DNA from 2 places in the Actinomadura rugatobispora genome. Region 2 is predicted to be linked to the other one. Evidence: riboswitches for the same ligand, from Rfam matches in the RefSeq annotation. Region 2 holds a riboswitch; the other holds the start of a gene.
The links. A riboswitch is a leader RNA that binds a small molecule or an ion and turns the genes downstream of it on or off. The one in region 2 is predicted to bind glycine.

Region 1 (4,408 bases), 4.6 Mb from region 2:
GATGGCCAGCAGCCCGGCCAGCTCCCCCTGCGAGCCCGCGTTGGGCTGCACCGACACCCTGGCGTAGCCGGTGATCTCCGCCAGCCGGTCCTCCAGCTCGCCGATCAGCTCCAGGTAGCCGCGGGCCTGGTCGACCGGGGCGAACGGGTGGATGTTCGCGAACTCCGGCCAGGTGATCGGCTCCATCTCGGCCGTGGCGTTGAGCTTCATCGTGCAGGATCCGAGCGGGATCATCGACCGGTCCAGCGCGATGTCCTTGTCCTGCAGCCTGCGCAGGTAGCGCAGCATGGCCGTCTCGGAGCGGTGCTGGTGGAAGACCGGGTGGGTGAGGTACGGGCTCTCGCGCCGCAGCCCGCCCAGGCCGTCGCCCTCCGCCCCGCCCGACATCGCGCCCTCCAGCCCGAACGCGCGCCAGACGACGCCGAGGTGCTCGCCGGTGGTGGTCTCGTCGCAGGCGATCGCGACGTGGTCGGCGTCCACCGGGCGCAGGTTGACCCCGCCCTCGCGGGCGCGCTCCACGACCTCGGCGGCGCGGCCCGGGACCCGGGCCAGGACGGTGTCGAAGAAGCGGTCGTGCACGACCTCGACGCCCAGCGGCCCGCGCAGCCCGGCGGCCAGCGTCCGCGCGTGCCGGTGGACGCGCTGGGCGATCGCCGCCAGCCCCTCGGGCCCGTGGTAGACGGCGTACATGCTCGCCATGACCGCCAGCAGGACCTGGGCGGTGCAGATGTTGCTGGTGGCCTTCTCGCGGCGGATGTGCTGCTCGCGGGTCTGCAGCGCCAGCCGGTAGGCGGCGGCGCCGTCGGCGTCGACCGACACCCCGACCAGGCGTCCGGGGAGCTGCCGCTGGATGCCCTCGCGCACCGCCATGTAGCCGGCGTGCGGGCCGCCGAACCCGTACGGGACGCCGAACCGCTGCGCCGAGCCCACGGCGATGTCGGCGCCCGACTCGCCGGGCGGCCGCAGCAGGGTGAGGGCCAGCAGGTCGGCGGCCACGACGACCTGGGCGCCGCGCTCGTGCGCCTGCGCGCTCACCGGGGCCAGGTCGCGGACCGCGCCGGAGGCCCCCGGGTACTGCAGCAGCACGCCGAAGAAGTCGCCCTCGGGCAGGCCCCCGGCCAGGTCGGCGGTGACGACCTCGATGCCCAGCGGGACGGCGCGGGTGCGCACGACCTCGATCGTCTGCGGGAGCGCGTCGGCGTCCACCAGGAACGTGCCCGGCTCCTTGCGCTTGGAGACGCGGTGCGCCAGCGCCATCGCCTCGGCGGCGGCGGTGCCCTCGTCCAGCATGGACGCGTTGGACACCGGCAGCCCGGTGAGGTCGCTCACCACGGTCTGGAAGTTCAGCAGCGCCTCGAGCCGGCCCTGGGAGATCTCCGGCTGGTACGGGGTGTAGGCGGTGTACCAGCCGGGGTTCTCCAGGACGTTGCGGAGGATGACGCCGGGGGTGATCGTGCCGTGGTACCCCAGCCCGATCATCGAGGTCAGCACGGTGTTGCGGGACGCCAGCTCGCGCAGCCGGTCCAGCGCGGCGGTCTCGCTCAGCGCGGGCGGCAGGTCGAGGGGCCGGCCGGTGCGGATCGCGGCGGGCACCGCGCCGTCGATCAGGGCCTCGGCTCCGGAGTAGCCGATGGCCGCCAGCATCCGGTCCTGGTCGGCCGGCGCGGGCCCGATGTGCCGGTCGGCGAACGCCGAGCGGTGCTGCTGCGGCGAGGCCACGGGGGCGAAGTACTGGTCGGTCATCGTGGGGAGCCTCCTGGGCTTCTGCGGTCGCTCAGGGCCGCCACCGCGCCCTGCCGGGCCGGCGGCGGTCTCCCCCTCTGTCATCGGCACCTGAGAGATTCGCCCGCGGTACGGGATTTGCCCCTTCGGTGAGGCCCGTTCCCCCTGCGATGGGGGCCACGCCTGCTTTCCAGAGGTGCCTCGCCCGAGCGGTCCTTTTGCCTGAGAGGTTCCGGGGAGGGTTGCCCCTTCGGCGCCCCACGCTGGCTGCGTGGAGTCTCTCCCGCACAGGGTCGACGGCATCTTTCCCCCGAAAGCCTATCCAACCTCCGGGCGGAACGATCGTGACGGGCCCCGGTCACGGGCGGCGGAGGTGCCGCGGACGTCCGCCACCGGCCCCGAACCGTTGATCTCGGGTGGCTACGGACCAGTACGATTGCCCACAGCTCACGGGGAAGGGACCTGCCGTACGAGCGCTTGGTCGAACGGCGGGTCGGGGCGCGGGCGGCGCCCTTTCTCCGCGGGGTCCGGCGACGGCCCCGAAAAATGGGGGGCCGCGGGGGCCAGGAGGGTACGAATCACCTTGAACGTGCGAGCGGTCGGAGCGGGCGCCGCGCCCGACGGCGCGACGCCCCTCCCGGGACGCTGATCACAGTGAAGGGTCCGGACGGCGGTGTGGGCGTGACACAGACCCACCGGCAAGAGCACGAGGACGAGCGCGAGGACGCGGCGGCGCGGCCCGGCCAGGCCGCCACGGCCGTGCCCGTCGACGAGCCGCCGCGGCCCGACCGGATCCGCAGGCCCTCGGACGCCATCCGCTTCGCCGCCTCGCTCGCGGGGCTGGGCGCGGTCATGCTGCTGGTGTCGTTCGCCCCGCAGGCCACGCACGGCCTGCAGACCGACATCTCCGAGACCACCGCGCACGCCCCGCTCTTCCTGCTCACGCTGGCCACCATCGCCTCCAGCTTCGGGGTGCTGGCGGTGCCGGTGGCCTTCGCGGTGGAGCGGCTGTTCCACAAGGACGGGACGCGGGTCGCGATCGCGCTGCTGGCCGCGGTGATCGCGTTCGCCGTCACCATCCTGCTGGACGACCTGGTGATCACCTCCGCGCCCGGCGGGGTCCTGGACTCCCTCATCTGGGGCGGCACCGACACCGCCCCGGTGCACACCGACATCGCCCCGGTGATCGCGTTCGTCAGCGCGGTGGGGATGGCCGGCCGCACCCGCTGGCAGGCCGCCACCTGGTCGATGATCGGGCTGGCCGCGCTCACCGGCCTGACCGCCGCCTACGCCTCGGTGGCCGCGCTGGCCGCCACCTACTTCCTGGGCAACGCCATCGGCCACGGCACGCTCTACGCCGTCGGCACCCCCAACCCGCGCCCGCCCGGCCTCGCGGTCGTCGCCGCCCTCGAACGCCTCGGGCTGCGCACCGTCCGGGCCCAGAGGTTCCAGCCGGACGACCTGCCCGAGGTCCGCCGCTACGGGGTCAGCGTCGCGCACGCCCCCGGCGCCGTCCCCACCGACACCTCCGGGGTCGCGCTGCCGCGCGGCGACTGGCAGCTGGAGGTCCGCGTCCTGGACCGCGACCAGCAGACCGCCGGCGTGCTGTACCGGGTGTGGCGGCTGGTCCGGCTGCGCGAGGCGGCCCCCCGCCGCCCGGTGCGCTCGCTGCGCCGCTCGCTGGAGCAGGAGTCGCTGATGGCCTACGCGGTCGACGCCGCCGGGGCCCGCACGCCCCGGCTGGTGGGCACCTGCGAGGTCGGCACCGAGGCGGCCCTGATGGCCTACGAGTACGTGCCCGGCGCGCCGCTCGACGCCGTCCCCGACGACGACCTCACCGACGCGGTCCTCACCGACGTCTGGGGGCAGTTCAAACGGCTGCAGTCGGCCCGGCTGGCGCACCGCCGGCTGGAGGGCGGCGCCATCCTGATCTCCGACCGGGGCCACGCGTACCTCACCGACCTGCGCTCGGGCGAGATCGCCGCCGGCGACCTGGCGCTGCGCCTGGACCTGGCGCAGCTGCTGACCACCCTGGCGCTGCGGGCAGGGCCCGAGCGGGCGGTCCGCACCGCCGTCGAGGTGCTGGGCGAGCAGGCGCTGGCCGCCGCGGTGCCGCTGCTGCAGCGGGTGGCGCTGTCCCGCGACACCCGCGCGGCGCTGCGGCACGACCGCGAGCTGCTCACCCGGATCCGCGAGCAGATCGTGCGGCTGAAGCCGGAGAGCGAGGCGCCGCCGATCCGGCTCGAGCGCTTCCGGCCCCGCACCATCTTCAGCATCGTGGCGCTGACGGTCGCGGCCTACATCGTCGTCCCGCAGCTCAGCAGCGTCGACCCGGTCCGGCTGGTGGCGGGCGCCGAGTGGTGGTGGATGGGGGTGGCCCTGGCCGCCGCCGCGCTCACCTACCTGGCCGCCGCGTTCATGCTGATGGGCTTCGTCCCCGAGAAGCTGCCGCTCGGCCAGACCGTGCTGGCGCAGGTCGCGGCGTCGTTCGTGAAGCTGGTGGCCCCGGCCGCGGTCAGCGGCGTCGCGCTCAACACCCGCTACCTGCAGCGTTCGGGGGTGCGGCCGGGGCCGGCGGTCGCCAGCGTCGGCGCGTCCCAGCTCATGGGCATGGTCATGCACATCCTGCTGCTGATCGTGTTCGGGTTCGTCACCGGCTCGGTCAACACCGCCACCCGCGACCTCG
Region 2 (4,408 bases):
CAGGATCGTGTCACCGTGCTGGAGCAGCGCGAAGTAGACGGCCGTGTTGGCCTGCGCGCCGCTGTGCGGCTGCACGTTGGCGTGCTCGGCGCCGAACAGCTCCTTGGCGCGGTCGATCGCCAGCTGCTCGGTGACGTCGACGAACTCGCAGCCGCCGTAGTAGCGCCTGCCCGGATAGCCCTCGGCGTACTTGTTGGTCAGGACCGACCCCTGGGCCTCCAGCACCGACACCGGCGCGAAGTTCTCCGAGGCGATCATCTCGAGCGTGGACTGCTGCCGGTCCAGCTCGGCGGCCACCGCGCGGGCGACCTCCGGGTCGGCGTCGGCCAGCGACTCGTTCAGCGGGTTCTTCGGGGACGGCACGGCTCAGGACTCCTCGATCAGCTTGCCGTAGGCCTCGGCGTCGAGCAGATCGCCGGGCTCGTCGGAGATCCGCACCTTGAAGATCCAGCCCTCGCCGTACGGATCGTCGTTGATCACCTTGGGCTCGTCGATCACGGCGGCGTTGATCGCGGTGATCTCCCCGCTGACCGGCGAGTAGATGTCGCTCACCGACTTGGTGGACTCGACCTCGCCGCAGGTCTCGCCGGCCTCGACCGCGTCGCCCTCCCCGGGCTGCAGTTCGAGGAAGACGATCTCGCCGAGGGCGTCGGCGGCGTGCGCGGTGATCCCGACGGTGACGATGCCGTCCTCGTTGCCGAGGCCCGACACCCATTCGTGCTCTTCGCTGTAGCGCAGCTGCTCCGGAACGCTCACGGTGGTATCTCTCTCCAGGTCTCAGGAACGCTTGTAGAAGGGCAGGGCGACCACGTCGACCGGCTCCCGGCGGCCGCGCACGTCGACGGCGAGTCCGCTCTCGTCCACCCCGTTGTCCACGTACGCCATCGCGATCGGCGTGCCCAGTGTGGGCGACGGGGCGCCGCTGGTCACCACCCCGCACGGCGTGCCGTCCGAGGTGACCACCTCGTACCCCTTGCGGGGCGCCCGGCGGCCGCGTGCGACCAGCCCCACGAGCCTACGGCCTGGCGGGGTCTGCGCCTGCGCGGCCAACGTGGCCTTTCCCACGAAATCTACGGGCTTGTCCAGCTTGACCACCCGGCCCAGGCCCGCCTCGAACGGGTTGGTCTCCGCGGTCAGCTCGTTGCCGTACAGCGGCATGCCCGCCTCCAGCCGCAGCGTGTCGCGCGCCGACAGCCCCGCCGGGGTCACGCCCTCGACCGCCGCCAGCTCCTTCCACAGCGGCACCGCGTCCCCGGCGGACACGAACAGCTCGAAGCCGTCCTCGCCGGTGTAGCCGGTACGGGCGATCAGCGCGTCCACGCCCGCGACCTCGTCCGCCATGATCGCGTAGTAGCGCAGGTCGGCCAGCGGCGCGGCGGTGAAGCGGGACAGGATCCCCTGCGCGTCCGGGCCCTGCAGCGCGATCAGCGCGTACTCGTCGGACCGGTCGACCACCCGCGCGCCCGGGAAGCCCGCCGCCCGCTCGGCCAGCGCCTCCCGCACGGTCGCGACGTTGGCGGCGTTCGCCACCACCATGAACGTCTCCGCGGCCAGCCGGTAGACGATCAGGTCGTCCAGCACCCCGCCGTCGGCCCCGCAGATCATCGTGTAGCGGGCCTTGCCGACGGCCATCGGGGACAGGTTGCCGACCAGCGCGTGGTCGAGCGCGGCCCCGGCCTCCGGCCCGTCCACGAAGACCTCCCCCATGTGGGACAGGTCGAACAGCCCCGCCGCGGCGCGGACGGCGCGGTGCTCGGCGGTCTCGCTCGCGTACCGCAGCGGCATCAGGAAGCCGGCGAAGTCGACGAGGTGGGCGCCGAGGTCGCGGTGGACGTCGTACAGCGGCGTCTTCCTGCCGGGCGCTGTGCTGGACATGGGTCGGCTCCTTCGTCGCGGGCGCGTGGTCCAATCGTCCCACCCGCACCGGGCGTGGTCGGTGCCTCCCCCTCTGTCATCGGCCGGTCGCGGCGCCTGAGAGCTTCACCCCGCGCCGACGAGGGCGGAGGGGCTTTCACCTTCGGCGGGGGACGGTGCGTCCCCGCTTTCCAGAGGTACCTGGTCCGCGCGGTCCTGGGGCCTGAGAGGTTCCGGGGAGGATTTGCTCCTTCGGCGTCCCCGGCTGGCTGCCAGGGCACTCTCCCGCGCGGGATCAACGGCTGGTCGCCAGGCTAGCAGCGGCGACGTCCCGCGACCAGACGCCCCCCGCCCCCCTGGGGGTGAACCGAAAGGCCCGGACGGCCGTATCACCGGCGGGTGCGGGTGCGCGAGTACGCGGCCGCCGAGGACCCGGATCACGTAACCTGAACGGGTCGCTGGAGATCACGACGGAGGGACGGGCGGGCATGGGCTGGTTGGCGGGAGTGCTGATCCTGTTCTTCGGCCTGCTGGCCTCGATCGCGCTGCACGAGCTGGGCCACTTCTCCTTCGCCAAGCTCTTCGGCGTCCGCACCCCGCAGTTCATGGTCGGCTTCGGCCCCACCCTCTGGTCGCGGCACAAGGGCGAGACCGAGTACGGCGTCAAGTGGATCCCGCTCGGCGGCTACATCCGCATGATCGGCATGCTGCCGCCGCGCAAGGGCGACCGGCCCGGCGAGGTCCGCCAGATCAGCACCGGCCCCTGGCAGGGCCTGATCGAGTCGGCCCGCGGCGCGGCGCTGGAGGAGGTCCGCCCCGGCGACGAGAACCGGGTCTTCTACGCCAAGAAGTGGTGGCAGAAGCTCATCATCATGTTCGCCGGGCCCGCGATGAACCTCATCCTCGCGGCGATCTTCTTCGGGATCCTGCTGATGGGCATCGGCACCCCCACCCCGCAGCCGGTGATCGGCTCGGTGGCCAAGTGCGCGATCCCCGCCGGCTCCAAGCTCACCGACTGCCCGCAGGGCTACACCCCGACCCCGGCCGCCTCCGTCGGCCTCCAGGCCGGCGACCGCATCACCTCCTACGACGGCCGCGCGATCACCTCCTACGACCAGCTGCAGGGCCTGATCCGCGACTCCGGCGGCCGCACCGTCGCGGTCACCGTCCAGCGCGACGGCAAGCCCGTCCCGCTGCAGGTGCCCGTCACCCGCAACCAGATGTACGACCTGAAGGACACCGACAAGGTCGTCAACGTCGGGTTCCTCGGCATCACCCCGCTCCAGGAGCGCGAGCGCCAGGGCCCGGTCGCGGTCGCCGGCTACATGGGCGAGCTGACCGCGCACACCGCCGGCGCCCTGCTGCGGATGCCGGAGAAGATGGTCGGGGTCTGGCAGGCCGCGTTCGGCGACGAGAAGCGCGACCCCAACGGCCCCATCGGCGTCGTCGGCGTCAGCCGCCTCGGCGGCGAGATCGCCGCCTCCGAGAGCCCCACCGTCGAGAAGGTCGCGATGTTCGTCGCCCTGCTCGGCTCCCTCAACCTCGCCGTCGGCATGTTCAACCTGATCCCGCTGCTGCCCCTGGACGGCGGCCACATGGCCGGGGCCCTCCTGGAGGGCCTCAAGAAGGGCTTCGCCCGCCTCTTCAAGCGCCCCGACCCCGGCTACGTGGACGTGGCCAAGGCGCTGCCCGTCACCTACGTGATGGCCGCCGTGCTGATCGTCATGGGCGGCCTCCTCATCTACGCCGACCTGGTCAACCCCATCCGCTTCGCCGGCTAGCGCGGGCCGTGTTTCAGGCCCGGCCCACGGCGCTCGGGCGAATCAGGTTCTCAGTCGGTGACGAGGTCATCGGTGGCCCGCCGACCGGCCGATGTCGTGCGGCCGAGGAAGTCGACCAGAAGTTCGAGTTGGTCGGCTGTGTACTCGGCACATATCCCGTCCATCGACGCATTCATGCCGGAAAGCAGCCGGAACAGGTCGGAATTGCGGTCGCGAAGAGCGCGGACGACGACCGCGCGACGGTCGACGGGGTCGCGCTCCCGGGCGATCCAGCCACCGCGTTCGAGCCGGTCGAGGACGCCGGTCATCGTGGCCGGATGCATGCCGGTGCGCCGTGCGACGGCCGTGGGGCTGAGCGGGCCTTCCCGGTTGATCAGGTCGAGGCACTGCAGGTCGGCGTCCTTCAGCTTGAGATGCGCGCTGACGTGGTGGTTGAGCAGCGACAACTGGATGTTCATCTCGCGCAACGACTCCTTGAGCGCATTGCTCAGCCGCCGGTGGCGTCGCCTCTCGTCAGCGCCACCAGAAACCTCGGGTCCCATATACCGCGCTCCCCGTACCGTATGAATCGCCGATCAGAGCGTATCCGCAAGCACGAACGCGGCTCGGGGGCGCGGCATGTGCCGTGGTCGGCGGAGGGCCGGCACCACGCGCGGAACGGTGGGCCACGCGCATCCGGCCGGTCGGCACGGTTCGCCGGCCGGATGCGCGTTCTCCGGTGCTCTCAGTCACCCGCTCGGGCCCACGGGCGGATCAGCGGCGGTCACCACGAG

Region 1: it holds a riboswitch for glycine, as region 2 does, so the genes downstream of both, gcvP (aminomethyl-transferring glycine dehydrogenase) here and gcvT (glycine cleavage system aminomethyltransferase GcvT) in region 2, are expected to answer to the same signal.

What each region holds. Positions count from the first base shown of each region.
Region 1 covers NZ_AP029191.1:11,261,641-11,266,048, forward strand. Annotated here, with positions in the region: gene gcvP (aminomethyl-transferring glycine dehydrogenase) at 1-1,743, opposite strand, end outside; glycine riboswitch at 1,811-1,922, opposite strand; glycine riboswitch at 1,923-2,018, opposite strand; gene ACZ466_RS50490 (lysylphosphatidylglycerol synthase domain-containing protein) at 2,404-4,408, shown strand, end outside.
Region 2 covers NZ_AP029191.1:3,373,969-3,378,376, reverse strand. Annotated here, with positions in the region: gene ACZ466_RS14265 (serine hydroxymethyltransferase) at 1-363, opposite strand, end outside; gene gcvH (glycine cleavage system protein GcvH) at 367-756, opposite strand; gene gcvT (glycine cleavage system aminomethyltransferase GcvT) at 778-1,875, opposite strand; glycine riboswitch at 1,942-2,054, opposite strand; glycine riboswitch at 2,056-2,152, opposite strand; gene ACZ466_RS14250 (M50 family metallopeptidase) at 2,343-3,635, shown strand; gene ACZ466_RS14245 (MarR family transcriptional regulator) at 3,686-4,177, opposite strand; gene ACZ466_RS14240 (hypothetical protein) at 4,399-4,408, opposite strand, start outside.